Regions from separate parts of the Romboutsia sp. LXY-2 genome, predicted to be linked through region 3. Evidence: riboswitches for the same ligand, from Rfam matches in the RefSeq annotation. Region 3 holds a riboswitch; each other region holds the start of a gene.
What was found. Region 3 has a riboswitch for lysine ahead of nhaC (Na+/H+ antiporter NhaC). Riboswitches for the same ligand answer to the same signal wherever they lie in the genome.
Positions count from the first base shown of each region.

Region 1 (10,783 bases), on a different contig from region 3:
ATTAAAATAATTAGTTTTATAATTAAGAGGGGGACATATGAAAAAGATATATATAGTGACAACATATACTGGTACAGTATTATCTTATCTCATAAGAAATATTAGTAAAACCCCATACGCTCATGTATCGATAGCTTTAAATCAAGAATTAAAGCCAATGTATTCTTTTGGAAGACTTAATCCAAAAACGCCAATATTTGCAGGATTTGTTGAAGAAAATATTAATCAAGGATTATACGCTATTAGAACAAATACTATGTGTAGGGTGTACTCGCTAGATGTTACAGACTCACAATATGAAAATATATACAATAATATTATGGTAGTTAGTAACGATAGAAAATCATATGACTATGATGTAATGGCTTTAATATATCTTACTTTAAATAAGCCAAGACAAGCAGAGAAGAAATATGTTTGTTCACACTTTGTTGCAGATATGTTAGAAAAAAGTAATGTTGAATTATTTGAAAAACCATCTTACGATGTTAGGCCAAATGATTTTTATAATTTAGAAGTTTTAACATTAGAATATGAAGGACTTCTTTCTAAATACTCTACAGAAGAGTCTTCATTTATTGCTAGTATGGCAAATGCATAAGATATATACCTCTATTTAATAATAGAGGTATTTTTTTATATATAAAGGAAAGTTTAGTTTACATTATTTGTAATAATAATTAAATTTTGTCATAATATTATTTACACTATTTTTATTTGAGTATAAAATATATTGTATAAGTACTAGAATATCTAGTATAAAGGGGAAATGGATACATACTCATTTTCTATATCTATGTTTCTAATTGTAAAAAGTTGGATATAATAGAAATAATAACAATTTAAGGAAGAAGGAGTAATTAATGAAAAGATTTATTCAATCATATGGTATTGCAGCTATAATTGTAGCAATATATGCATTCATTAAGCTGCCAGTTTTACGTTTAGACTTTCTATCTTTCTACTCAACATTTATAATATTCTTTGTAGTTGCAGGTATATTAGACATGATGTTTGATAGAGAAGAAAGAACATCAAAAGTTGCAAAATATAATTTTACAATTGCAGTAATTATGATAATAATAAGTATTGCTGCACCTTTTGTAACAGCTTCGCCTATACTTCATGCTAATGATTACAGAAATCTGTTAGGTGAAGTAAAAGAAAGTGAATTTACAAAAGATGTAAGTCCTGTAAGTGTAAAAGATATCCGTTTAGTGGATGAACAAATGGCTATGAAACTTGGAGATAAAAAACTCGGTGAAATCCCAGCACTAGGAAGCGTATCAAAACTAGGTACATTCCATATTCAAAATGTTAATGGAGAATTATATTGGGTAGCACCTCTAGTACATAGAGATATAATAAAATGGATAACAAATCTTGACGGAAGTAATGGATATGTTATGGTATCTGCAAGTAATCCTCAAGATGTAAGATTAGTTCAAGATATAGATGGTAAACCTGTTAAGATAGTGTATCAGCCAGAAGCTTACTTCTTACAAGACCTTCATAGACATATGTATGTTAATGGTGTTGTAGACGTAGGTATGACTGACTTTACTTTAGAAATAAACGATACAGGTAAACCATATTGGGTAGCTTCATTATATGATCATAAAATAGGATTTGGTGGTTCTGATGCAGTAGGAGTTTGTACGGTTGATGCAGAGACAGGCGAAGTTCAAAGGTATAATATAAAAGATGCACCAACTTGGATTGATAGAATTCAACCTCAAAACTTTGTTATTAATCAAATAAATGATTGGGGAGTATATGTAAAAGGATTCTTAAACTCTGTAATATCGGAAGAAGGAGTTTTAGTGGCTACTGAAGGAACATCATTAGTATATGGAGAAGATAACAAATCTTATTGGTATACAGGAATAACTTCTTCAGGAGGAGATGAGTCTACGATAGGATTTATGCTAGTAGATACTAGAACTAAAGAAGCAAAACTTTATAAGCAACCAGGAGCAACAGAAACTGCTGCAATGACTTCAGCTGAAGGTAAAGTACAAGAAAAGAATTATCAAGCTACCTTCCCAGTAATGTACAATATATTAGGTACTCCAACGTATGTATCTTCATTAAAAGACAAAGCTGGTCTGGTTAAATCTGTTGCTTTTGTATCAGTAGAAGATTTTAGTATATTAGGAATAGGTGAAACAAAAGAGGAAGCATTAAGAAACTATAGAGAAGCATTATCTTCTAAAGGTAATCATTTTACTATAGAAAATGAAACAACAAGACAAGATGTGGAAGGCATAATTACAAGATTTAGCGCTGATGTTAAGAGTGGAAATACTTCCTATTATATGACTATTGATTCAGAAACAAATATAATATTTAGAGCTACATCAAAAGTTGCAAATGAAATACCTTTAACTGTTGTTGGAGATAAAGTTAAGATAGCATATGAAAAGGGACAAAAAGGATTAGTTGATATTATTGAGTTTAACAACTTAAGTATAACTGACTTACCATCAACTAATAAGGAAGAAAATAGCACTGAAAATGTTCAGCCAGAGAATGAAACAGAAGCAGAGACATCAAATCAATAGGCTGCTATAAACAATTTAATAAGTAAATAATTTATACAATATACATTATCAACAAAAATCGCATGTAATCATGCGATTTTTTTATTGCTAATTAATTTGAATATTTTATTGTACAAGCTCATATATATTATTTCAGAAATATTTTTTAACGAGGGGGATAAGATTATGAAATATTATAATAAGTCAGCTGAAGATACATTAAAGTATTTGAAGTCAAACTCTGAAATTGGGCTTGATGACGAAGAAGTAAAAATAAGGTCTAAGAAATATGGGCTTAATGAGTTTACCATAAAAAAAGAAAAAACTTTTATGGACGACCTTGGCGATGCACTTATGGAGCCTATGATATTAATATTATTAGGAGCGGCTATTCTTAGTTCGTTTATAGGAGAACTTCATGATGCAATAGGTATTATAATGGCAATAGTCATTGGAATATCAATAGGAATTATCACAGAAGGAAAATCAAAAAAAGCTGCAGCAGAATTATCAAAGCTTACAAAAAATATTGAAGTAAAGGTTTTAAGAAATGGTAAAATTATAAAGCTTTCTAAAAGTGATTTGCTCCCAGGAGACATAGTATATTTTGAGACCGGTGATATGATTCCTGCAGATGGAAGATTATTATTATCTAGCAACTTAAAAGTAAGAGAAGATATGCTTACTGGTGAGTCTGCAGATGTTGTAAAAAATGCAAACTCTATTGTAGATATGGAAGTTATTTATAGTAAGAGTGAAATAATAGAACAAGATGCAATTCCTGCAAAACAAATAAATATGGTATTTGGAGGAACATTAGTTGCATATGGTAAGGGAAGTATGGTTGTAACTTATACTGGAGATAAAACTGAAATGGGTAAAATAGCTCAAAATCTAGGTGATGATGATACTCAAACACCTCTTCAAATAAAGCTAGGTAAACTAGGTGGAAAGATAGCTGGCATATCAGGATTCGTAGCATCACTGTTATGTTTATATATGATTTTAAAATTACAATTTAGTGGACAAATTCATATTGATACAACAGGTATGATTCCATTTTTACAATCACTTGAACCTACGAAGGATATTTATATGGTTTGTATAGCCTTAATAGTTGCAACAGTACCAGAGGGACTTCCAACAATGATTAATATTACTTTGGCAATTACAATGCAAAAGATGGCAAGAATTAATGCATTAGTTACTAAGAAAGAAGCTTGTGAGACAATAGGTTCTGTATCTGTTATATGTTCTGATAAAACGGGGATATTAACTCAAAATAAAATGATGGTAGAAGTAGCTTATGTAGATGGTAAATATATAGATAGTAGTGAATGCATAAGTAACAGCTACTTTGAGGAAAATTGTATTGTTAATTCAACAGCAGACATTGAAACAGAAGAAGGTAATATTAAATATATTGGTAGTGCTACTGAATGTGCGCTTCTTTTGTATCAAAGAGATAAAAATTATATTAGTATAAGGAAATCTACTAATGTTGTTACTCAAATACCTTTTAGTTCGGAAAAAAAGAAAATGATCTCTGTTATTAAAGATAGCTCTAAAGAAATATTACTTTGTAAAGGTGCTCCTGAGGTACTTCTTAAAAACTGTGCATATATACAACAAGGTGATAGAGTTATTCAGAAAACGACTCAGTTAGAAAACAGAATTCTAAACGAAATAAAAAAATTGCAATTAAAATCTATGAGAGTCTTAGGATTTGCATATAAGGAAAAAAATGAGTTTAATAGAGATGTTGATATTGAGCGTAATGAAGTAGCATTAACATGTGAGGATGAATGGGCTTTTAGTCAAGATATAGGAGCATTTTTAGATGATAGAAATTTAGTTTTTAGTGGATTTGTAGGGATTGTTGACCCTCTACGTGAAGGAGTAAAGGAATCAATCGATATTGCTTATAATGCAGGTGTTGATGTGAAAATGTTAACTGGAGATAATATAAACACTGCAAAATCAATAGGACAGCAGTTAGGTCTACTTGATAATGGAAAAATAGCTGTTGAGGCAACATATATAGATGCTCTAAGTGATGAAGAGTTAAAAGATGAGATTAAAAATATTTCAATAGTGGCAAGAAGTAAACCAGATACAAAAATGAGAATAGTAGAAATTCTTCAAGATAATGGAGAAGTAGTTGCGGTTACGGGAGATGGTATTAATGATGCACCAGCATTAAATAGAGCAGATGTTGGTATAGCTATGGGTATATCAGGCACAGAGGTATCAAAAAATGCAGCTGATATTATATTAACTGATGATAGTTTTAGCACAATAGTTGATGGTATTAAATGGGGAAGAGGAATATACGAGAACTTTCAACGATTTATTCAGTTTCAACTAACAGTTAATATAGTTGCATTTACTATAGCGATACTATCACAGATAACAGGGCAAGAGATGCCATTTACGACAATTCAATTGTTATGGGTAAATATTATAATGGATGGACCACCAGCATTAGCTCTTGGCTTAGAACCTGTTAGAGATTACTTATTAGATAGAAAGCCAATAAAGCGCAAAGCTGGTATAATTGCAAAATCTATGGCGATTAACATTTTTATTAATGCTACTATAATAATAATTTTGGTTTATGTACAATCAGCATTCAATATTCTTGGAGCATCAAATGAGAAACAGGGGACAGTATTATTTTCTATTTTTGCATTTAGTGCATTATTTAATGCTCTTAACTGTAGGGAATTTGGATTAAATAGTGCAATACCAAATTTCTTCAAAAATAAACTTGCTCTTGAAATAATAGCAATAACAGGATCGTTGCAAATAGTATTTACTCAAGTATTCAATAAATTTTTTAATTCTGTACCGCTAGATTTATTAATGTGGACGAAAGTAATCTTTTTCTCATCATTGATTTTATTAATAAATGAAATAGTTAAATTTGCACTTAGATGTATAAGAAAAAAAATATAAATTACATATAATTATGAAGATTGCTAGTATGAAATATATAATGCTAGCAATTTTTATGCTTAAAAATATTTTTTATAAGAGATTATGTAAAATATGTAAATTTTATTTTGAAATTTTATATAATAATAATATACTTGATTAAAATTAAACTTCAAGGAGATTGGACAACATGGTAGGAATGGAAAAAGATATATTACTTCTAATTAGCAGAGTAAGATGCATGACAGAAATTCAGGCAGGTAAAGTGTTCAACTCAAGAAAAAAGTTTGGAAAAAAACCTATAAAAAAAACACTAAGAAAAATGTGTAATGAATATACTTTAAGAAAATACCCTGTTAATATTAATTATGCAGGATATAAAGACAATTCTTATGTTTATTACCTTAATGGTAGTCAAATGTATAAAGGAAAAGATTTAGTAAAAGTGTTAATTGGCTCTGAACTTGCCATTAAGATTGATTGTATTGGTTGTGAAGTAATACGCTTTTATAGAAATGTAAATGTTGGCAAAAATAAATATGATTTATTTATTGAATATAGAGACCAATACAATGAACTTAAACAAATATTAGTAGATATAGAGCTTAGTAAAAAGATTGATATATCTAAATATAAAAATATAAGTGCAGATATTTATAAATCAACGATTCCATTTTATGAAGTACCTAAAATTTTAGTAGTTACATCTGAAAAAGTTCAAGATATATCAACAGAAAACGTAAGTTGTGATATTGATTTCATTGATCCTAATTTTACTAAATTAGTTAATCATCTATAAACCTATTCTTTGAATAGGTTTTTTATATTTTCTTATAAAACGCTTTTATTTTATAAAAATCTGCAAAAGATAATAGTAGTGTTTTAGAAGAATGAGGTGACTTTATGGGCGAAATGAACACTGCAGCTGTAAGTTCGAATGAATTATTATTAATAATAGCTTCAATTTCAGTAATTGGTGTTATAGGTGGTTGGATAGGTGAAAAAATTAAAATACCTGATGTAGTTGTATTTCTTCTATTAGGTGTATTATCAGGACCAACATTTTTAAATCTTGTTAATATTGAAGCTTTTCCAACAGCAAATGAAATTATATTGACATTTGGTTCTGCATTTATACTTTATGAAGGCGGAAGAGAAATAAAGCTGAGAGTACTTAATAAAGTAAAAATAACAGTTGGGTTATTAGCTTCTATTGGTGTTGTAATAACCGCTTTAATAATAGGTATAAGCGCTTATTTTATTCTAGAGTTACCAATAGGAGTAAGTTTATTATTAGGAGCAATTGTATCTTCAACAGACCCTGCTAGTTTAATACCTGTATTTAAGCAAGTACAAATAAAAGATAAACTTAAGCAGACAATAATAAGTGAGTCAGCATTTAATGACGCATTTGGTGCTATATTGTTTACATCAATACTAACAGGAATAACCCTAACGGAAAGAGTCGGTGTAATTCATACTACTTTAGAGCTTGTATTTATGATAGTGATAGGTGTATTAGTTGGTACTGGTGTTGCACTTATAGGTATTGGATTATCATCAGATAAAAAATATGGTATATTTAATGACTATGGACCCATTATCTCTGTTGTTATAGTAATATTTGCTTATGAGATATCTGAAAGATTTGGTGGCAGTGGATATATGTCAGTTTTTATATCTGGCTTAATCTATGGAAATAAGAAGAGATTTGGGTTATGGATTCCAGATGAAAGCTATTTATCAGGAGTACATTTTAGAGAAAATATAGCTACAATTTCTAGAATGGCTATTTTTATAGTCTTAGGAACACATTTAGATATTAGTTCTTTAATAAAGTATGGTTGGAAATCTTTATTATTAGTTTTAGTGTTAATGCTTATCGCAAGACCTATTGTCGTAATAATGTGCACTACTATTGATAAAAAAGCTGCATGGACTTTAAATGAAAAATTATTTATGATGTGGGTAAGAGAAACTGGTGTTATACCTGCAGCCTTATCAGGAATAGTCGTATCTACAAAAGTATATGGTTATGAAGTTATATCATCTGCAGTTTTTATGACAATTATAGTTACGCTGCTGGTACAAGCTAGTACTACAGGCATTGTAGCTAAGAAACTTCGTGTGTTAAAGGATGATGAATAAAATTTATAATATACTATAAAAATTTTATTATATATTTAAAAAAATATAATTGTTGCAATATTTAAAACAATGTGATTTAATTATATTAATTAAAAATTAAGTAATGAGCCTAGGGTAGAGGCGCTGTAATTAATAGTACTTTTTTAGAGTTGGCAGACGTTGATGAAAAAGGAAAGGAATTATAGCCGAAGAAGATTTATTGGCAGATAAATTTTCTGGACTTACACATAACATGTGTAAGACTGTCACTTAAAAACTTAAGTGGTGAGCTACAAGGTTACTTTGAGTATGATTTCTTACGTCCAAAGTATACCTTTGGGCGTTTTTTATTACCCAAATTTCATTTTTAAGGGGGATATATATGGATATAGTGGTACTAAAATATGGGGGAAGCTCAGTTGCAACTACTGAGAAAATAAAATTAATTGCTGAAAATATTATAGATAGGAAAAAAATTAATCCTAAAATAGTTGTTGTTGTTTCTGCAATGGGAGACACAACAGATAATTATATAAGCTTAGCTAAAAACATTACAGAAATACCAAGTAAAAGAGAACTAGATGTTTTAATGTCAACAGGAGAAATGATATCAGCATCTTTATTATCGATGGCATTAAATTCTCTGGGATGTAAATCTATAAGTTATAGTGCATATCAACTTGATATTCAAACTAGTGGAGCACATGAAAAATCAGCAATTGATGATATCAATATAAAGAAAGTTCAACAAAAACTTGATGATGGATATATAGTGATTGTTACTGGTTTTCAAGGAATAAATGACCATGGAGATATAACAACACTAGGAAGAGGTGGTTCTGACACTTCAGCAGTTGCACTTGCAGTTAAATTAGGAGCAAAATGTGAAATATATACTGATGTAGATGGAATATATTCAACTGATCCAAGAAAGTATAAAGGTGCTAAGAAGCTTGAGGTAATAGATTATGAGGAAATGCTTGAACTAGCTAGTCTAGGTGCCCAAGTAATGCATTCTAGAAGTATTGAACTAGCACAAAAGTTTAACACAGAAATATATGTAGGACAGTCTTGTTCAGGTATTAAGGGTACATATATAAGAAGGGGAAATCAAATGAAATTAGAAGATAAAGTAATAACAGGTATAGCAACAAGCGATGAAGATATTTCAATTACAATAAAAGATTTAAACTTAGATGATGTATGCTCTTTATTTGAAGGAATAGCATGTAGTGGTATAAGTGTAGATATGATAAGTCAAACAGCGCCGATAGACGGAAAAACTTGTGTATCTTTTACCGTACCTAAAGATGATAAATTTGAATGTAGAAATATAGCGTGTGAATATGCAAAAAATGAAAATATATTTATTGACGAGAAAATAACCAAATTTTCATTAGTAGGATTAGGTATGAAAAACACTGCAGGTGTTGCTTCAAAGGTATTTAGAATTTTTAAAGAAAATGATATTGCCATAAAATTAATAACAACATCAGAAATAAGAATCACATGTGCTATCAATAGTACTGATAAAGAAAGGGCTTTAAATGAAGTAGGTAAAGAATTTAACATATAACATTTTTGGAGGAGAATATGAAATTACAGGGAACGATGAAAATCAATAATAACACATTGCACATTGGGGGGGTAAGTTGCCTAGAATTAGGACAGAAATATTCAACTCCACTTTATGTATTTGATGAATATTTAGTGAGAAAAAATTGTAGAGACTATGTAAATTATTTTAAAGTAAATGAAAATAAAAACAGAGTTGCTTATGCCGGTAAAGCATTTTTACCAATTTATATGTGTAAGCTTATAGATGAAGAAGGTTTATACTTAGATGTTGTATCAGGTGGAGAATTATATACTGCAAAAAAAGCAGGTTTTCCAATGTCGAAAGTATTATTTCATGGAAATAGTAAAACAGTAGATGAAATACAAATGGGTATTAATTTTGGAGTAGGAATATTTGTAGTAGACAATTTTTATGAACTTGACTTAATAGAAAAAATTTGTAACGAATCAGGTAAGTCTCAAAATATATATTTTAGAATAACTCCAGGAATAGAAGCTCATACACATGATTATATAAAGACGGGGCAAATAGATTCAAAATTTGGTTTTGCATTAGTTAATGGAGACTTACATAATGCTGTAAATAGATTGTCAAACTATAAAAATATTAACTTAGTAGGTCTTCATGCACATATAGGATCACAAATCTTTGATGTTGAACCTTTTTTAGATGAAGTAGATATTATGATGAATTTAGTAAAAGAAATTAAGGAAGATTATAATATAGATATAAAAGAGATCGATTTAGGTGGAGGTATAGGTGTATATTACACACAAAGTGATAAACCTAAAACTATAAAAGATTTTTGTGAAGCAATAATAAATAGAGCGGATTTAACTTGTGAAAAGTTAGGAATTGATATTCCAACATTAATTATTGAGCCAGGAAGATCTATTGTTGCAAATGCGGGTAGTACACTATATACAATAGGTTCTATTAAAGATATAAAAGACATTAGAACATATGTAAGTGTAGATGGTGGAATGACAGATAATATAAGACCTTCACTCTATCAAGCAGGATATGAGTGCACTATTGTGAATAAAATTGGTCAAGATAAAATTAACCAAGTAACTGTAGCAGGTAAATGTTGTGAAAGTGGTGATATCCTAATAACTGATACAGATATTATGGATATAGAAAGTGGAGATATTTTAATTACTACTTCTACTGGTGCATATGGTTATTCTATGGCTTCGAACTATAATAAAATTCCAAAACCAGCTGTGGTTTCTGTAAAAGATGGCAAGGATACATTAATTTGTAAGAGACAAAGTTATGAAGAGATACTCAATTTGGAATTAAATTTTTAAAAAAATTTACATTTAGAATCGTAATATAATTGCGATTCTTTTTTATATTTATGGGAATATTAAATGAAAGAACTTAATGACAAAAACAATTTTTATATAATATTTTTTGATATTTTTTGCTATAATACCAACAATTGTGATAAAATCATATTAGAAAACGAGGAGGGATTTAATGAAGCAAAAAATAGTTTTAGCTATAACATTAATATCAATTCTTCTTACAGGGTGTAATTCTAAAGAGGAAAGTACTTATTCGAATGATGGTAGAGTAGCTTTAGAAAACC
Region 1 covers NZ_JBKFGI010000004.1:238,562-249,344, reverse strand. Annotated here, with positions in the region: gene ACI48P_RS09520 (hypothetical protein) at 38-601, shown strand; gene ACI48P_RS09515 (hypothetical protein) at 864-2,564, shown strand; gene ACI48P_RS09510 (calcium-translocating P-type ATPase, PMCA-type) at 2,730-5,501, shown strand; gene ACI48P_RS09505 (hypothetical protein) at 5,671-6,279, shown strand; gene ACI48P_RS09500 (cation:proton antiporter) at 6,384-7,628, shown strand; lysine riboswitch at 7,736-7,908, shown strand; gene ACI48P_RS09495 (aspartate kinase) at 7,990-9,183, shown strand; gene lysA (diaminopimelate decarboxylase) at 9,201-10,499, shown strand; gene ACI48P_RS09485 (hypothetical protein) at 10,672-10,783, shown strand, end outside.
Region 1: linked by a shared signal. The riboswitch ahead of ACI48P_RS09495 (aspartate kinase) and the one ahead of nhaC (Na+/H+ antiporter NhaC) in region 3 are both predicted to bind lysine.

Region 2 (10,783 bases), on a different contig from region 3:
CATATTAAAAATGGTGGATATCTTAACTTAATTATTGATAACGTTATCCTAATCAATAATGAACTATAATTCTGATAAAAAAAGACACTGTTACTCTTTTAAAGTAAAGCGTCTTTATAATTTATAAACATTTCTCTTCTTTTAAACTTACAGACTTATCCGTGTAAATATTTCTTGTTACAACCATGCTATTTCTTTTGGCAAATTCATTTTTCAAGTATTCATAGTAAGCTCCTGGTGTAATTATTCCACTAACCCCTAAAATATCCGTTCCACAACGTCCTATAACACTATCTGCTAACAGTACACAATTTGTATTTAATCCAAAATAAGTTTTAAATTTACCCGACTTAAATTTGAAAAACTGTGCACCTGTAGATTTATATAGCATACTTGCATAATCTGTATACTTACTCATATCTTCGTCCTTGTTTGCTAATACTACTGGAGGCTTCCATTCCACTAAATCTGATTTTATATCTTTAATTCGATTATCTATACTAAGCTTTTGAGCTTCATTTAATTTTAGCCCATAGCTAAATAGTGTCTTTTTGCCATAATTAATACAAAAATCAATATATTTTTCTTTATCACAACTAAATAGTACTCCTCTACCTACCATACCATATAGCTTATAAGATGATTCATCATAATTACCATAAGACATCATCTCTCCATTATAAAACAAATCTACATGGCCTACTACACCAACTCCACTAGGAGTTACATGTATAAATACTTCTAAATCAGGTTCTTCATTGTTTTCACTACTTATTCCTATATCGTTACTAACATCAAAATATTCATTTATTTTTTTTAATACTCTATGTGGCATTAGTGCTACAAAAAACACAGGTAATGTTATTCTAACTTTACGCTTTATCTTGTTTTTAGTTTTTTGTGGTATTATTTCACTAATAAAATCTTTCATAAAATCTAGTCCAAATAAAAATAAATATATTGATATAATAAATAAAATTCCATTTAAATGTATCAAAGGATCTAGTAATGATGTAACCCCAAATACAAAGTAAATTATACACTTCATTACTAAACCTAACTTTACATTTATATCGTTTTTTAAATATATAGCTATAGTAATTAGTTTAGCTATGCCATTTAGTATTAAATATAGTGCAAATATTATTGGTAATATTGATAGTGATACATTAGGTAATAACAATAAGCTAGTTCCTAATATTAAATTTAACATAGATTGACTTAAAGTCGCATTATTGGCTACATCATCTTTTTTATTTACAAATACACTTATAATTTGAGATACTCCATTTAATATAAATGCAAATGATATAGCTTTCATTACCATATTTAAAAAATCTGCTCTTCCATATAAGGTAACAATTCCTACTACAATTAATGATATTCCAGTAAAAAATAGATTTCCTCTATTTATATATGATTTATTTACTGCTATTCTCATGGGGACCCCCTTATGCAATATATATATTCTTCTAATTAGATTCTTTAAGATATTTCAATAAAATTATATCATCTTTTTCTTTCTATATATACATATTATTACATAATTAGAGTTATAAATTTATTGTACTAACTCAGGATTTACTCCGTTAATTCTATATTTATATTGCTCAATAAGATTGTCATTATCATCTTTCTTTGTATAAGATATCACATCATATCCAGCGTCTCTACTGTGAGATTGTTCATAAATATATCTAACACCATCGATTATTTCTTCTCTATTTCCAATCCAATATGGATAAGCAAACAAATCCTCATTTTCAATTAAAGTATTTGAAGCGTTAATATTAATATCTGCTAATTCTTTTTCTACTGGCTCAGCTTGAACCTTAGCATTTCTCCCTATACTATCTAAGTATATTTGAGCTTGCGCTTCTTGTTGCCTTTCTATTGCATCTTTGTATTTAGAAGCGTCATTTAAGACAGCTTTATGTAAATGTTTAGGGAACATCTTCTTTATTGAGCTTTCATTGTCAGCTCCATCCATAGGCAATTCAGTGTTAACATGAGTTAGATTTCCATTTTTATCTTTTGAAAAATCCATCACCATTGGAATCGATCCATACCCTGAAATTATCGTAAAAATACCATTTTCAAACCCAAAGCTACCTCCACTACTAATTAAGTATACTTTAAGAGAATTTTCACTTTCTTCTTTTTCTAATATTACATGTCCCTCTGTTGCTACTTCCCCATCTTTACTTATTTCCCTTGAATTAATTAATGCATTTGAAATTAAGTAATCTAAATCCCCTATATTATTTAAGCTCTTTTCTATAACAAATTTTCTAAAGGATTCTATATCATTTCCTACAGAATTTATATCTATATTAAGCCTTTGGCTAATCTCTTCTCTTGAATGTTTTAATACAATCTTATCATTTCCTATTTCAACCTCATATTGGACATATCCTAAATTGCTTATTAGTGAAAATAATACTGCACTATTTGAATATATATCATTTTCTAATTTTACAAGTTCATCACCATTCTTGCCTTTTATAGTATAAGACATATTCAAACCATAAGGTTCTGTTTCTGTCTGCAACTCAATTCCTTCATCCTTATACTTTGATAGTGGTAACTTATTTACTAAATTACTTATGTTGCTTGCATCTCCAATATATTGTGATTTATAACTATATAACTCATCTATATAATCTTTTTCTTCACTTTCTTTTTGACTTGTAAGTAATATTACACCTAATAAGATTATTGCTATCATACCAAATATAGTGAATACTAGCTTTTTATTCTTATTTAGTTTCATATTTTTAATCATCTCTATCCTATTTTTAACAGTCTTTTTATCTTCGATAATACCCAACACTCCAGGTGTGAATTTTGAAGATTTTATTTTTTCTAATACTGTTAATATTGCCTTTCCGTACTCCTTATGTTCTTTATCATCAAGATTTTTAAGTACTATTTCATCTGTGCCTAATTCCATGTCTTCTCTAATTCTTTTAAAGAGATACCATATTGCTGGATTAAACCAATGAATAGCTTGAAGAATTAATAAAATATAGTTAAATAATATATCTTTCCTTTTGTAATGAGCTAACTCATGTAAAAATATATACTCTAATTCTTTGTCTGATAGATTTATCATAGAACTAGGTATTAGGATTTTTGGTTTTATTACTCCAAATAGTGAAGGTGTATTTACAAAATCATTTACAACAACTTTAATATCTCTATTTATAGCCATTTTATTTTTACACCTATCTAAATTTTCTTCTATACTATTTTCATTGTCTCTATTGTTTAATCTAATCTTCTTACATAAGAAAATCTGTGAAAATAACATTACAGCTATTATATTTATTGTTCCTATTATCCATATAAAAGGTAAATAATCTTTGATGCTACTTTCAATATTTCCACTTATATCTATATTATTATTGTAACTTCCAGTTACAATATTATTTTCTGATTCTTGTATACCTGTGTTTTCTTTATTTCCTGCTTGTTCATAATATTCATTAGTATTTTCAGCATTATATTTATAAACATTATAAGCTGGTATTTTATTGAATATACTTATATTACTTTCTGGACCTACTGGTACTATAAGTTTTATTATAAGCAACATCCATATTAAATAATGAAATCTTCCATTAAGCTTCTTTCTTAAAACTTTTTTAGTTACAAGTATAAATACTCCAACTATAGTTCCGTAAAAAGAAGCCTGTAATACAATATCCCATAATTTTTCCACTTTACCCCTCCTTTAACCCCTTAGTTCTCTTCTTCAAGGAGCTTTTTTAAATCATCAATGTCTTCTTTTGATAGTTTTTTATCTTTTATAAAACTAGATAACATTAGATTTATTGAGCCATTATAAAGCTTTTTTAGAAAAGATTCATTTGCATAGTTTTTATATTGTTCTTCACTAATTTTTGGATAATATATGTATGATTTTTTATTACTTTTATCTACCTCTATAGCTTCTTTTGTTACTAGCCTTGTTATTAAGGTTTGTATAGTTTTTGGTTTCCAGTCACTATTATTTTCTAGGCTTTCGATGATCTGTGCACTTGTCGCACTATTTAACTTCCAAAGTACTTTCATTACTTCTAATTCTGATTCTGTTATTTGATTCAAAGTTATCCCTCCTCAGCTTACAGTTGTAATCTTAATTACATATTACATTTGTAATCCATCTATGTCAACTATTTAATTGTAAAAAACTCTTATAAGGCAATTCCAAACATAAAAAGACGATATAAAATCCTTATATCGTCTTCATTAGCAATTATTCTATATTACTATTTTTATTTTTATGGTCTTTTTCATGCCTATACTTTTCTTGATTTATTGACATCTTTTTAAAAATATACTCTAAGCATTTAATTTCTTCCGTATCTAGACATCCAATCAGCCTTTGTTCCCAATCTCTACCAATTCCCAGGATCTCTTTTTTCTTTTCTATAGCTTTATCTGTTAAGAAAATCTTATACTTTCTTTTGTCATTTTCGTCAAGTACACGCTTAACATAACCTTCTTCTTCTAACTTCATAATAGCTCTTGTTGTCGTGGCTTTATCTACAGACATTTTCTCTGTTAGCTTATCATGGCTTACTCCATCTTCTAGATAAAGTGAAAACAAAAACTGATATTGTCCTGATCCAATGCCGTAATCTTTATATTCTTTTGATAAAAAACTTGCGCCTAATCTATAGAAGCTACTAATATAACTTGCCATAGATTGATCTTTACTTATATTCAAGTCATCACCTCATATTTTATAGGTTATAATGACATATATTATACTACAGCTTCATCGCCATTAACAAGAGCTTCTCCATCTTCATTTTTTCCAAGACTTTTCATTTCTCTAAATATAACTATCCCTGATATACAAACTGCAATACAATCTGCAACTGGTCCTGCAAGCCATACACCTCGAAGCCCCAGAAATCTTGGTATTATTAAAAATGCTGGTATAAGAATTAAAACCTGTCTTGATAAACCTATAGCCATAGCTTTTTTAGGTTTGCCTATAGCTTGATAGTAGTTTGATGCTGTCATTTGTATACCTATAACTGGTAGAGCTATAAGATAGATTTTTATTCCTTCTACACCTATAGCTATTAGCTCTGGATCTTTCGTAAACATACCTATAGCCTTTTCTGGTAAGAATAATATTATAAAAGTGCTTAAAAGCAATATTACCGTACAAGAAATTAATCCATAAACGTAAGTTTTCTTAACACGGTCATATTTTTTAGCTCCATAGTTGTATCCTATTATAGGTTGTGCTCCTTGATTTAAACCAAATACAGGCATTATAAATATACTACACACTGATGTTATAACTGCCATAGCACCTATAGCTAAATCCCCTCCATATGTCATAAGAGCTCTATTTGCAACAACTTGAACAGCACTTCCTGCAACCTGCATTATAAATGGTGCCATACCTATCATAAATATTCTCTTAACTATTGTTGACTCTAATCTTAAGTCAGAATACTTAAGCTTCAAAGTCGATTTTTTAGATTTTGTAAAATATAATATTACCCAGCATCCTGCTATAAATTGAGATATAACTGTTGCATATGCTGCACCTTGTATTCCAAGGCCTAATCCAAATATAAATATTGGATCTAGTATTATATTTATAGTAGCACCTATTATCATGGTAAACATTGCTATTTTGGGATTGCCATCTGAGTTTATAGAGTGGTTAAGTCCAAATGCACATAAATTGCAAATTGTACCTATCATTAAAGGTCTTAAGTATGCAAGTGCAAATGGCATGGTACTTTCACTACCGCCAAAGAATGATACTATTTGTGTAGCAAATATATTACCTAATATAGCTACTGTTAGACTAGCAATTATTATACATACAAAACCATTGTTTAAATATTTTTGAGCTCTTTTAAAATCACCTTCACCAAATGATAGTGATATACTTGCTGATGTACCTATACCAACAAGCATTCCTATACCTGTTATTATTGACGTTATAGGCATAGTTACTCCTACCCCTGTTATAGCAAGCCCTCCTATATCAGGTATATTTCCTATATACATTCTATCTACTACGTTATATAACATGTTTACAACCATACCTATAATTGCTGGAATAGCAAATTTCATAAGCAATCCAAATATAGGTTCAGTTCCCAGTTCTACTTGACTACTGCTCGATTGACTCATCCTTTACCTCCTTAATACACTATTTAAACTTTATTTTTTTAACATAATATACTATAACACCATTTCATTGCGTACGCAACATCTTTTCATTGCGCACGCAACATTATTTAAGAATATTTATCACTGCGTCTAAGCTTCATAATTTATTCAAATCATTGATGCTAAAATGTAATCTCTCTAAACACAAAAAAATCTGTATTAAAACAAATTTTAATATTGTTTCAATACAGATTTTTTATTTATTATTTTAAATTAACTTTATTAGTTAGAACATCATATCCTGTATAAGCTAATGCTAGTGCAGCCGTTAATAATCTTTCATGTCCAAATTCAGTCACTGTAGCATCTGCCAATTCTCTACTATGGCCAGTTATATGACACTCTGATATTCCTATATATGGATGAATTGTTGGAGTTATATGACTTACATTACCTATATCACTTGATCCTGCAGACTCTTTTTCTCCTATTTCAGTAATTCCAAGACTTCTTAAGTTTTCATTAAATGCCTCTGATAAGTTTTCATTAGTTTTTAGATTGTCATATGGTAATTCATATCTTTCCATATGAAGTGTTGCTCCTGTCATAAGAGCTGCACCTTCTGCAATCTGCTTCACTTTTACTAATACATCTTCTAAGGTTTCCTTCTTTGCTGCTCTAAAATAAAACTGTGCAGTTGCTTCATCTGGAACAATATTTGCAGCTACACCACCACTAGTTATTATTCCATGCATTCTAACATCTGGTGTCACATGTTGACGTAGAGCATCTATTCCGTTGAATAATTGAATAACACTATTTAGAGCATTTATTCCTTCATGAGGACTTGCTGCTGCATGAGCCGTTTTCCCTTTATATGTAAATTGTAGAGGATAAAGTGCTATAGTATCCCCACTTTTTGTTGTATTACTTGAAGGATGTACCATCATAGCACAATCTAGTTCATCAAATACTCCATTTTCTGCAAATATTACTTTAGCTCCATTAGTTTCTTCAGCTGGAGTTCCATATACTATAATACGTCCTCCTACCTCATCTAATATTTTACTTAAAATAACACCTGCTCCTGCTGACATTGGTCCTATCATATTATGTCCACAACCATGTCCTATTTCTGGAAGCGCATCATATTCACATAAATATCCAATTGTTGGACCTTCCTTATTACTATCATAAGTTGCTCTAAATGCTGTATCTATGTTTAAAAATTTTCTTTCTACAATAAAACTGTGCTCTTCTAAGAAAGATATTAATGTTTCAGATGCTTTGTACTCTTCGTTACCAAGCTCTGGATTATTATATAAAAATTCACTTATTTCTGCTAATCTATCTTTTATTTTTTGACCTTCATTTAATAATATTTTCTTCATTAAAAATTCCCCCTTTTATTTTATTAGTTCCATCCAATTGCTTGAGCTATTGTTATAAATGCTATTGCAAAAACAAATAATATACCTTGTAATGGTAATATCCACTTTAACCACTTTCCATAAGGAATTCCAGCAAGCCCTAAGCAAGCTATTAGTATACCTGATGTTGGGAACATTGCATTTGAAAATCCATCCCCCAGTTGGAATATTAAAACTGTTAACTGACGAGATATTCCTATTAAGTCTCCAAGTGGTGCAAGTATAGGCATTGTTAATGCTGCTTGACCTGAACCAGAGCTTACAAAGAAATTAATAAACATTTGTATTGGAAGCATTAAGTATGATGCTATTAAACCAGGAAGAGTTCCTAATACTTGAGCCAAGTGGAATAATATAGTGTCTATTATGCTAGCATTTTCAGCTACTATTACTATACCTCTTGCAAATCCTAACATTACCGCTGCACCTATCATATCCTTTGCACCTAATATAAATGCATCTGCCATTTCATCTGGGCTTAATTTTCCTATTAATCCACTTATAAATCCTGTAGCTAAAAATACTGCTGCTATTTGAGGAATCCAGAATCCTTTAGCTAATACACCCCAAACTATAATTCCTATACATGCTGCAAGTAAAAATAATATTATCTTATGTGCTGTATCAAAAGTATCATCTTGATTTTCAAAGTTAGCTAAGTTTTGGCGCTTCTTTTGATCACTTTCATAGACTGGACTTAACTCAGGATTTTTCTTTATTTTCTTAGCATATAGCATTATAAATGTAATTACTGTTATTGTTGATATAATCCATATTATCGTACGATATTCAATCCCCGAAAACATTGGTATTTCAGCTATTGACTGAGCTATACCAACTGTAAATGGATTAAGCATTGCTGATGCGAATCCTGTGTTACAAGCTAAATATGTAATGGCAACTGCCACAATACTGTCATACCCTAATACTAATGTTAATGGGACCATCATTGCAATAAATGGAACGGCTTCTTCTGTCATCCCAAATACAGCTCCACCTAATGAAAACATAGAGAATATTATTGGTATTATTAAAATCTCTTTACCTCTAAATAAACTAACTATACGAACTATTCCAAAATCTATTGCTTTAGTTCTTGATATTAGGTTAAATGCTCCACCCACTATAAATAAAAATGCTATTATTTCTGCACCTTCAATGATTCCTTGAATAGGTGCTTGTAACACATCAAACACTCCTTGTGGTTGATTTTCAACGTATGTAAATGATCCATCTACAACTACAGTTTTACCAGCTTCATTTACTATCTTTTCATATGCGCCACCTGGTACAAAGTATGTAGCTATAGCAACAAAGATTATTATTGCGCTAATAATTACTAATGTGTGCGGTACTTTAATTCCCTCCCCAAATTTTTTCTTAGATACCCCTCTGTTTGATTGTGCTAAATTCATTACTATCACTCCCTCTTTAGTCATTATTCCAATAAAAAAAGTCTTGAGTGAAGCAAATCACTCAAGACTATATTCTTTTCTTTAGAATTTATAAATAGGAGTATAGTAATTATACTTATTTACAAAAATAAAATATATCTGTCATGATAGCTCACCATAAATAAATTTATGACAGTGTTATGTATATTCTACATAACCCCAACTATATAGCTTTTTAGCTTTAGCTATATGCTTCGGCGGTATTTCCTTTCAGTTTGCTTCACTGCTTGCTTCACTCCACAAACTTACTTTTAAAGACCGCGGCCTCTATCTTTTTTTATTCCGTTTTTATTTAAAAACTACTATACAGTAAAATTTTGGTTTTGTAAACAAAATTTTTAAAATAAATTTTAAATTCAGATAATTACGACGCTATAAATTCACTTTTTTGAACTGGAATTTCAATAATAAACTCAGTTTCCTCTTCATCACTTAGTACATAAATATTACATTTATTTTTTAAAAGTAATTGCTTAATTGAAAATAAACCATAGCCTCTATTACTTCCTTTAGATGACACTCCCATTCCAAATATTTTTTCAGTGTCTTCGATTTTAGGACCATTATTCTTAATTGATATAACATGTTTATTTTTTTCTATAAATGTATCAACGTGAATATATTTATATTCTACTTCACACTTTCTAAGCTCATCTATTGCATTATCTATAATATTTAAAAATATTGAGCTTAATTGAGTATCTTCAAGACAAGTATTTTCAAGTAAACTATCAATACATGCTGTTAGCTCTATTTGTGAATCAATACATTTTCTATTTTTAAAATTTAGTATTGCATCAATATAATTATTTCCAGTATTAAAAACTATACCTATATTTTTTACATCTTCTGCCAATCCTAAAATATATTTTCTTGCATCTTCATTTTTACCATTATTAATTTGCATCAAAATTATTTGCAAATGATTCATTACATCATGTCTTTGTATTCTTAATAAATCAACAGTTTCTTCCATCTGTTTTAAATTACTTGCTACTAAGTTCTTTTCTATTAAAGCTATATCTTTTCTTTTCTCTAAATTAATTACAATAATTATAAGACTTATGACACTCGCTATTATCATCATAACAAAAATTAATTCATAATTTTTATATGTTCTATAATTATTTACACTTGAAGTTGCTACAATTATGGACACTATAATTATATTTAATGATCCTAATATAATTAGACTATGAGTAATTAATCCACCTTTATCTACTTTAACTTTTCTTTTTCTATGCAAGTTCAATAAATTTACATCTTTCTTTAAGTTTAAATATACTATTATAAGAGGTATTATTAGTGTCATATATAAAAATATAGTCTTTAAAATCGGATTGCTTAAAACATATGCAAGTTCAAACCCCTGGTTATCTGCAAATGTTATCACAATAAATTCAGATACAAATTTTATCCCATAAGTCAATGCAAACAACACAATACTTATAAGTGGACTTATTTTAGCAGAAAGAGAATATAGAACTACTACTAAAATAAATGTTGATACCGTTACTATTCCACTATATAGCAAATTTTTAATAATATAACATAGTATTCCGTATATAATTGATATTTTCAATATCTTTTTCAATTCTAATTTATTACCTATAAATGAGTTCGCTAATAAATAAACAACTATTATTTCTGGTATCCCCATAATTACAACTTCAGATGCGCTAATAACGACCCCTCCCCCCTATTTATAGATTAACACATTTTTATACTTTTTTCCTTATTTAAAAG
Region 2 covers NZ_JBKFGI010000009.1:84,140-94,922, reverse strand. Annotated here, with positions in the region: gene ACI48P_RS15905 (HdeD family acid-resistance protein) at 122-1,441, opposite strand; gene ACI48P_RS15900 (M56 family metallopeptidase) at 1,562-3,724, opposite strand; gene ACI48P_RS15895 (BlaI/MecI/CopY family transcriptional regulator) at 3,745-4,110, opposite strand; gene ACI48P_RS15890 (MarR family winged helix-turn-helix transcriptional regulator) at 4,262-4,735, opposite strand; gene ACI48P_RS15885 (MATE family efflux transporter) at 4,774-6,174, opposite strand; gene ACI48P_RS15880 (M20 family metallopeptidase) at 6,417-7,544, opposite strand; gene ACI48P_RS15875 (YfcC family protein) at 7,568-8,998, opposite strand; lysine riboswitch at 9,138-9,315, opposite strand; gene ACI48P_RS15870 (sensor histidine kinase) at 9,402-10,697, opposite strand.
Region 2: linked by a shared signal. The riboswitch ahead of ACI48P_RS15875 (YfcC family protein) and the one ahead of nhaC (Na+/H+ antiporter NhaC) in region 3 are both predicted to bind lysine.

Region 3 (10,783 bases):
GATATTAATAATTGGATAAGAAAAGAAATAAAATATATAGAAAAAGATAAACTAGCTAAAAATACTTAAAAATATATAGTTAAGTATACTAAATATTTTTATAAAAATTATTTATATAGAACAATTAAAGTATAAAAGAATAAAGTGAAAATAGGGTACTGTAGATAAGATTGTGTGAATACAAGCTTATCTACAGTACCCTATTTAATAATATATATATTTAAATCATTAATTGATGTTAAATTGCTTCTTGTAATTCTGTATCTTCGTTTATCTCTGACTCATCTAACTTAGTTATACCAAATCCTGTAGCAGCTAAAGTTAAAGATATTATAGGACAAAGTAAGTTAAAGAATGCAAATGGTAAGAATGCAAATGATCCAACTCCAAGAGTAGCTGACATATAAGCACCACATGTATTCCATGGAATTAATGGTGATGTTATAGTTGCACTATCTTCTAAAGCACGAGATAAGTTTTTAGCAGCTAAGCCTTGCTTTCTATATGCATCTCTATACATACTTCCTGGAATAACTATAGCTAAATACTGATCTGCTACTGCTAAGTTTGTACCTATACAAGTAAATATTGTAGCAAATATTAATCCGAATGTTCCTTTTGCAACTTTTAATATTGCAGCAGCTAAAGTTTCAAGCATTCCTGATTTTTCAAGTATACCACCAGTAACTAAAGCACATAACATAAGTGAAACTGTACCTAACATACTATCTAAACCACCACGAGTAAGTAGTTCATCAACAAATGCCATTCCTGTATCTGCAACGTAACCACCTTTTGCAGCCACTATTACATCTGCTATTGAAGCATCTTGGAATATTACTGAAACTAAACCACCAAGTAGTGTACCCATTATTAAAGCAGGTATTGCTGGAACCTTAAATATTACCATAACTATTACAGCTACTGGAACTAAAAGTAATAATGGAGATAATGTATTGTAATTTCCTGCTAATGCAGTTTGTATTTGAGTTATTTGTGAAGTATCTATTTGTGCACCTGCATATTTGAATCCTAATATAGCATATAAAATAAGAGCTATTACTAAAGCAGGAACTGTTGAATATAACATATGATTTATATGTTCAAATAATGTAGTTCCAGCCATTGCAGGAGCTAAGTTTGTTGTATCTGATAATGGAGACATTTTATCACCAAAGTATGCACCCGATATTATAGCACCAGCTATTATTGGAGCAGGTATACCAAGGGCACTACCTATACCTAATAAAGCTATACCTATTGTACCAGCTGTAGTCCAAGATGAACCAGTAGCTATTGATACTATTGCACATATTAATGTTGAAGCTACTAAGAATATACCTGGAGATAATATGTTAAGACCCCAGTAAATCATACTTGGAACTATTCCTGAAAGTATCCAAGTTCCTATAAGCATACCAACTACTAAAAGTATAAGAATAGAAGACATTGTCATATTTATAGTAGATAATATTCCTTCTTCTAATTCTTTCCATGAAAATCCTAATCTAAAAACTGCTATAGAACCGGCAAATATACCACCTATAACTAATGGGATATGAGCAGATATTTCATAATCCTTTAATATTACTAAGCATGTAACTAATACTGATACTAGAAATCCTATACATAGTAATGAGTCAAATAATGTTGCTTGTCTTTTTGTTCTTGATGTCATTGTGAATCCTCCCTTAAATTTTACTCGAATATAACGGTCTGAAGAATTTAGGGAAATAAAAAAGTCTAGGGCGAAAGAAATTCTACCCTAGACATAAGTATGCGAAAACATAACATTATACTTAATCTAAAGATAGCCCTCCACAAATTAATGTGACAGTGACATACATATTTTGTATGCCCCCAACATGTAAGAATTAAAGCGTTACTTACATATTTCGGCATTATTACCTTTTATCTTGCTTCTACGTGCTTAACTCCACAAAACTACTTATTAATAATGCAACCTCTACCGTTAGTTATATCCGATATTTATTTGTTAAGTAGGATTATAGCACAAAATTAAAAGGTTAGCAAATAGGAAAAGAAAAAAATGTAGAAAAAAGTAAAATAATATACCTTTCAAATAATATTCATTTATTATACAATAAGTAGTACCTGTGATGGTTGAAAGTAAAATGGATAGATATATCTTTTATATATAGGAGTGGTTAAATTGAGTAAAAAAAAATATTATGCAGTTAGAAAAGGTAAGAAAATAGGTATCTTTAACACTTGGGATGCATGTAAAGAACAAGTAAATGGATTTTCAGGCGCGGAGTATAAAAGTTTTCCAACTATGGAAGAAGCAAATGAGTATGTTTATGGCAAACAAACTATAAAATTTGAAAATGAAGAAAGTACAATAGAAGCATATGTAGATGGAAGTTATGAACACTCTTTAAAAGCATATGGTTCAGGTATTGTAATTCTTAAAAATGGTGAAGTAAAAGAAACTTTTAGTGTTAAAGGTGATGATAAAGATTTAGTAGGTATGAGAAATGTAGCGGGGGAGATAGAAGCATCTAAAATAGCTATGATGTATTGTATAGAGAATAATATAGAAAATTTAATATTATACTTTGATTATGAAGGAATAGAAAAGTGGTGCACTGGTGTATGGAAAACTAATAAAGAAGGAACTATAGAATATAAAAAATTCTATGATGCTGCAAAAGAAAAGCTTAATGTTAAATTCGTAAAAGTTAGAGCGCATAGTGGAGACAAGTATAATGAAGTAGCTGATAAATTAGCTAAAAGAGCTTTAGGAATATAAAATAAATTATTTATAGAAGTTTTATTTATTATATAATATGTATTTTGAATTATAAAAAGGCATGAGATTTTTCTCATGCCTATTTAACAAGTATTATATATAAATTATTTTAAAATATCACCATAGCTATTTAAAACTTCATCTTGCAGTTTTTCAGGATCATTTATTGCTAAATCCATAGAATTAGCTAATATATTTGCTTGGTCATAAGGTGATGTCCATGAGAATATACCGCCTAAGCAATTTCTAAGAACATATTGTCCTTTAAGGTATATTGATAGAGGATCATCATAGGACATTGCAAACTGTCCATCTTTAATTAGATATACTGCTTGAGCATCTTCATCGAAATTAAATTCATATCCATTTTTATTTATGAAATTTTTTCTAAGGTCATCATATGTCTTTGTTACCTTTGCACCTAGCCTTCCATAGAATGGAACTCCTAATAATATTTTTTCAGGAGGCATACCAGCTGCTTCTAAGTTATTAACCCATATATCAACGCTATAACCAGGAAGAGCAAGTTTTGACTCATATAGGTTTGCTTGATGTCTCTTACCTAGTTCACCAGTTTCTCCAGCAGTAAAGTCATAGCTCATAAGATTAAAATAATCTAATAAAGGTGCAATTTTATTTATTTCTGCACTTCTTGTAATATAACCTTTATCACCAGGACCGGCAACACTTAACCATTTATCATTACCAATTACATCTCTTATTGCAGTAAGAAGTAATGTAAAGTTTTCTCTGTCTTCTGGTCTAGATTTTATACCTGCAGCACCTACAGCAGGGTATTCCCAGTCTATATCAACTCCATCTAGTTTATATTGATTTATAAGTTTATTTACTTGTCTTGCAAAATTATATCTTGAAGCAGGTGTAAGAGCCGCATCAGAGAATCCTTCAGCACCCCATCCGCCTATTGCGGCAATGACTTTTAATTCAGGCTTTGTCTTTCTTAAAGCTAGTAATTCATTTAAATATTTTGGTGTAGGAACATATAAAGTACCATCAGGTTTTATTTCTACAAAAGCATATATAACGGCATCTAGTAATTTAGGGTCTACGTTTCTAGGATTACCAAAAACATATTCCATAACTATAGGAGCTACATCTGGACAGAAATTGACATCATATGGTTGGTTATTGATATCCTCTATCTGAGGTCTGGATGAATTTTGTTCTGATGATTTTTTTACTTTTTTGTTTTTCATGTTTTTGTTAGGTAAATAGTCATAGCCACCAGATTCTAAAGAATTATCTCTATTATCAGGCACAAAGCATAAATACCAATCCATGCAAGAATATTTTTTATCACAATTTTTTACTCTAGCCTTCAAATCCTTGTAAGTTTTAGGATATGGTAGGATTACAGGCATACCTGGGAACCAATTAGCAGGAGTAACAACATTATCTCTATCACTTGTTTGTAAAGCTTCTATAATTCTAAGTATTTCAGGGATATTTCTACCTGTAGTTAATGGATAATAAAGAATAGTTCTTAGTATTTGTTTATCATCTATTATAAAAACTGAACGAATAGTAGATGTATTGCTCATAGGCTCAGAAATCATTCCATACAATTTTGATATTTGCATGTCTCGATCTTCAATTATTGGAAATGGTATTTCAACTCCTGTATGACAATATATGTTATAAACCCATGCTAAATGAGAGCTATTACTATCGATGCTTAATCCTAGTAGCTCTGTATTTCTACTTTTAAATTCTTTATAGTACTTTGCAAAACATAAAAACTCTGTAGTACAAACTGGTGTAAAATCACCAGGATGGGAAAATAGAACCACCCATTTTCCTGTATAGTCTGATAATTTTATAGGTCCAAAAGTTGTATTTGCAGTAAAATCAGGAGCTTTTGATCCTAAACTTGGCAGACATGGCATAAAAATCACCCCTTAATTAAAGAAAATATTATTTAATCTATTGTATTAATTAGAGATAACTAGTGTTACTAAGAAAAGCAAGTGCAAAATTTGTAGAAAAAAAATTGTTCTTTTTCCAACAAAATACCACAATAAAAATTGATATTTTTCTACTTATTTGATATTATTATATAAAGTAGAATTGTAAATATATGTTAGTATATGGGGTGAATGGGTTGAAAAAAGTCCTAAGAATTATTTTAACGTCAACGGCAATATGTTTTTCTTTAACTTTTGCATTAATAATTATAAACGCTATTATGGGCATATTTGTTCGATTAGATTATTACTTTACTATAGCATGGGTGTTGACTGCATGCTTAAGTTTAGGGCTAATACTATTTGACTCAAAGAAAATATTCTCAAAGAAAAAGAGAGTTGTAAATAGAGCAAAAGCTAATAAAAATATAGGACAAAGAAAACAACAAACAAGTCAATCAAGAAGAAAAATATCATAATAATAAAAGCACATGTAAATATTGTGCTTTTTTTATTGCATTTTTATATATTAATCATTTATTTATTAATTTAAAGTAAGTATTTGTGTATAAATTCATTTTTATTTTAATAAGAAATAAGTATGGAATAGATTGAATGTTACAGGAGGTTACTTATGGATATATTTGATGCAAGTATAGTTGGTTATAAAAATAAAATTAAAAGATCTAAATCGCAAGATTATGTTGATTATAAAATAATAGATAATGGAGTGATATGTGCAGTTGCTGATGGTCATAGTACTAGTTATTTTAAGCATAGTGATATTGGTTCAAAGTTTGCATGTCAGGTAGCAATACAAGTATTAGAGAATATTCCTAAAAAACTAGATTTATTGCTTGAGAAATTAGATAATGGAGAAATACAAAAAGAAATAAATGATAAATGGAATAATATGGTCAATGAACATTATAAGAAAACATATCCAGTGGTTTTTAAAACTGAGTATATAAAATATTCTACAACATTAATAGCGGCACTAATAAGTGATAGTTTTAGGCTATATTTGAAGATTGGCGATGGGGGAGTAGTAGAAAAAGTAAATGAAAAATTTAGGAAGGTATTAGATGTTCCTCAAAAACAAGTTGTTGATTCTTTTGGAAGAGAAGAAGCTTATATTAATATGGTATATGATTTAAAAATTAATAATAAAGAAGAGGATAATCCTAATTGGATAATACTTTTTACTGATGGATATGAAAACTCATATTTTTCAGATGAAGATATGTACAATAGCTTGCAAAAAACTATTTCAAAATATAATAGTAATATTTTTTCTAAAGCACGTCTTAAGAATAATTATAAAAATTATCTAAATAAGTTAAGTAAAGATGTGACCCAAGATGACATTAGTATAATTTTTGTAGGTCTAAAATAAATAAATGCTCCCGACTAATAAAAGTTTCACTAGTCGGGGGCATTATAATATAGATAAAGGTGCTACAGGTAAAAATGAAATAAGTTATATGATAAGCAATAATAATGAAGTTAGTTTTCATGTAGTAGTTGGTGACATAGAGGCTATACAAGGGATACCATTTAATAGAAATGCATGGCATTGTGGCGATGGAAATGGGACAGGCAACAGAAAAATTGAAACAACATAAATACTGGAGTGGTAAAAGGGAAGATACAGATACATTTGCTACATTTAAGAATGCATCAAAATTAGTGTAATATATTTTATAAGTAAAATATACTTATGTTTAATAATTTAAAATTATATTAAAATATATATGAAGTAGTAAGTAGAATCCCTACTACTTCTATATGTGTGCCTGTCATGGGCACTTTTTTATGCTTAAGGATATTATAATACTTCGAATTATGTGGGTAATTTTTGAACCTAAGTAATATCAATAAACGGGTTTTGAGCGTAAAAAAAGATTTTGAGCAACTGATGAAGTCGTTGGCGAAATGAGCAAAGCGAATTTTTTATTTTATGATAGAATAAATTTTATAATAAAATATTTAGAAACATGATTTGATTTAATCTATAAATATATGTAAATACTTTATAGATATGATATAATAAATATCAAAATGCTTATGTAAATATTGTAAAACGGAGAGGGAAATAGAATGAGCTTCAAAGAATTGTTTGATAAATCAGTAGACTTTATAGATGAGAAAAGAAAGTATATAGCTACCATTTCATTGTCACTGTTAGGGTTAATAGTATTACTAGTACTATTTTTTTTAAGTAGTGATGAACTAAGTGTCAGTAAAGAATCAACTGCATTATTAAATAGTATAGAGCAAAGAAAGTATAGTGCTGCCATTAATTATTATAATGATGTGGAAAAAGAGTTTTCTGAAGCTAAAATGAATAGATTTAACAAATCTGTATCAAAGAAAATTAATAAGTTATTATTAACTAATGGAGATAAGTATATCAATGGCCAAATTAATAAAGAACATTTTATTGGTTTGGTAAATATGATTAATTCTCTAGAAGCAATTGAAATTGATTCAGATAAAATAATAGATCAAGCTAAAAGAGTTAATGAAATGTATAGGGATGAAAATATCACTTATGATGTTGCAGTTTCGTATATTAATTCAGCATCTAGTTTAAGCACTATTGGAAACGAGTTAAATGAATATAAACAACAAATAAAAATACTTAATGACTCTAGATCTATTTATGAAAGTTCAGTAAAAAATCAGGAAATTAAAAAGTATTATGAAGCAATTACAGGATTTGATAAGGTATTGGAAGAAGATAAGAAATATTATAACTTAGCTCAAAAAGCTAAATCAAAATGTATTGAGGATATGTATGATTATTATATTGGAGAAGCAAAAGATAATAATTCCAAAGGCAATTATGAGAAGGCGCTTCAATATATTGACTATCTAAAGCCTTATTACAGTGATGATGAAGAAGTTTTATCATTAGAGAAAGAATATAAGAAAAATCTGTCTTTATACACACTATCATCAGATGATATTGTAAATATAATTGTTAAAAAAGGTGATAAGGAAAAAGAAAGTATATCAGTTAATTCATTTCAACAAATGATAGGTGATGAAAAATATTATTATGTTGAAGTGTATGAATATGAAACATTAATTGATGAAATATTAATAGAAGCAAAAACAAAAAAAGTATATTCTTATAAAGATGGTAAAAAGGATTTCAACTCAAACTTAGGCGATGGATACTTTAAAGTGTTAGAAGATGGAAGTGTTCAATTTGCGATTAGTGAAGGTGAAGCTAAATTTTTACTAGAAAGTAAACTTTCAGATAAAGGAAATAGTTATAAGAGTATTTCATTTGTTGATATAGAAAAGGCTAATGACTATATTAATAGTCAAGAAAGTATAAATGATATGCTTGGAAAAAATAAGAATACTTATTACTATGCAGTTCTTAATAAAGGCTTATTTAGAAAAAAAGAAGTCTATGCCATTAATATGTATGATAAAAAGATTTATAGTATATCTAAGAATGGCTTGAAAGAATACAAATAGATATAAACGACAGAAAAAAACAAATGTTTTTTTAACATATTATTAAAGGAGATATTATTACAACATCTAACTTAAATATGTAGAGGAAAATTTGTACGAGGGGAAAGAAGAGTAATGAACAACCAAAAGAGAAAAATATATACTGTTATTGGAGTAATATTTGCCTCGATATTATTATTCTTAGGTATTATGTGTGCACAAATAAGTGGAGATAAAATAGTTAAGAATACTTATATTGACGATGTAAATATTGGAGGATTAACAAAATCTGAAGCAATTGAGAAACTAGATAAAAACCACAATGTGGATAATATTGAATTATCTTATAAAGATAAAGTATGGAATATTGAACCATCTACAGTAGATTTCTCTTATAATATCAATGAAACAGTAGAAAATGCATATAAGCTAAGTAGAAAAGGTAGTTTTTTTGAAAATCTATATTTAACAATAAAATCTAATTTTAATAACAAAAATATATTAGATTTTGAAGTTAAATACAATGAAGATAAGTTAAAAGAAGAAATAGAAAATATAGCTAAAGGTATAGATGTTGAAGTAGAAAATTCAACTATAAATATTAGTGGCTCACAAATAAATATTACTGATGAAAAAGATGGAATGAAAGTAAATATTGATAAGACTATAGAAAATATTAATAAAGATATTTCTAAGGGAATATTTTCAAGTGATATAGTTGTAGAAAATGTTGAGCCAGAGATTAAAAAAGAAGACTTAAAAGAAGTGGATACAGTGCTTGGTAGTTATTCAACTAAAGTAACTGGACCAGTTACAGGAAGACATACAAATATAAGATTGGCAACAGAAAGAACTAGCGATGTGTTATTAATGCCAGGGGATACATTCTCTTATAATGAACACACAGGTCTTAGAAGTGCCGAAAATGGATACCAATATGCACCAGTAATTGTACAGGGTGTACTTCAAGAAGGTTTAGGTGGTGGAGTTTGTCAGGTTTCTTCAACATTATTCAATGCTACTCTTTATGCAGGTCTTGAATATACTCAGTTAAGAAATCACTCAATACCATCAGGATATGTTGATATGGGAAGAGATGCAGTTGTTAGTGATACAGGTCTAGACTTTGTATTTAAAAATAACTTAGAACATCCAGTGTATATTAAAAACTATATGTCAGGTAACACTATTATCTGTCAAGTGTATGGTAGTTCTAAAGATAAGCAAAACATATCAATATCGACTAATACAGATAAAGTAGAGGAGACTCCTGTTAAGAAAGTAGAGGATCCTTCTTTACCTAAGGGAGAAGAAAAAGTAATTGATAAAGGTAGAAATGGTTATAAAGTTTCAACATATAGAATTTATAAAGATGATAATGGTAATGTATTAAGAAAAGAAAAAGTTCTTGTATCAGTATATCCTAAGAGACAAGAGGTTGTGGCTATAGGTACTTTAGAGAAGGAAGAACCAGAAAAACCTGCAGATCCTGTAGAACCAGAAAAACCTGCGGATCCTGTAGAGCCAGAAACACCAGAGGGAGAAACTCCAGTTAACCCAGATGGGCAAAAACCAGAAAATAATGAAACACAACAACCTCAACAACCTCAACAGTAAAAATTGATTACTAAAAGGAATATTAACAGATGGGAGTTTTTGAAATGAAGTTAAATGATATTACAGCCTACATCCAAAATATTTGTGAAAATATTTCTAGAGTGTTAGATGCAGATGTTACTTTAGTTAGCAAAGATTTAACAAGGCTTGCTGGTACTGGGATATTTAATGAAAAAATAGGTGAAACTATATCAAATGAGTCAGTTTATTCTCAAGTTCTAAGAGATGGTAAGCCTTATGTTCTTAATAAAGAGGTAGATGATCATTGTAGTAAATGTTGTAATAAAGAAAAATGTAAAGAACTAGCAGATATCTGTACACCTGTTAAACTTAACGATGAAATACTAGGTGTATTAGGAATTGCAGCATTTAATGAGGAGCAAAAAAATAATTTATTATCTAAAGATAAAGAACTTACAGAGTTAATAAAAAGTATGTCTGATTTAATTTCTTTTAAGCTAGAAGAATTATATAAACATGAAATAAAGTCCATAGATGATATGGAAAAAGAAGCTATAGAAAATGCAATAAAGAAATATGGCAGCAATACAGAAGGTATGAAAAATGTTGCTACGGCTCTAAACATAGGTATAGCTACACTTTATCGCAAAGTAAAAAAGTTTAATATTAAATATTAAGAGGGATAGTTGCAATAAAAATCTTTATTGCAACATCCCTTTTATAGTATTAGAAATTATGAATTATTCAATAGCTTCACATACTTAAATAACTTTGTTAATCATAATATAAAAGAAAAAGGATAGGATTTAAAAAAGTATATATTTAGAAAGGAAAAGTCATGGAGAGATTCACAGATATTGATTCTATATTTAAAGAACAAAAAAATTATTTTAAAAGTAATATTACAAGAGATATTGATTTTAGAATTAAGCAACTTGATAAACTAGAAAAATCTATAAAAGCTTATGAAGATAAAATATTAAAAGCTTTAAAAATGGATTTGGGTAAAAGTGAGTTTGAAGCTTATGAAACG
Region 3 covers NZ_JBKFGI010000006.1:115,644-126,426, reverse strand. Annotated here, with positions in the region: gene ACI48P_RS11770 (lysophospholipase) at 1-69, shown strand, start outside; gene nhaC (Na+/H+ antiporter NhaC) at 239-1,678, opposite strand; lysine riboswitch at 1,804-1,977, opposite strand; gene ACI48P_RS11760 (ribonuclease H1 domain-containing protein) at 2,165-2,773, shown strand; gene ACI48P_RS11755 (peroxiredoxin) at 2,878-4,680, opposite strand; gene ACI48P_RS11750 (hypothetical protein) at 4,896-5,177, shown strand; gene ACI48P_RS11745 (protein phosphatase 2C domain-containing protein) at 5,333-6,094, shown strand; gene ACI48P_RS11740 (hypothetical protein) at 6,099-6,323, shown strand; gene ACI48P_RS11735 (UbiD family decarboxylase) at 6,799-8,193, shown strand; gene ACI48P_RS11730 (VanW family protein) at 8,308-9,789, shown strand; gene ACI48P_RS11725 (GAF domain-containing protein) at 9,834-10,427, shown strand; gene ACI48P_RS11720 (aldehyde dehydrogenase) at 10,589-10,783, shown strand, end outside.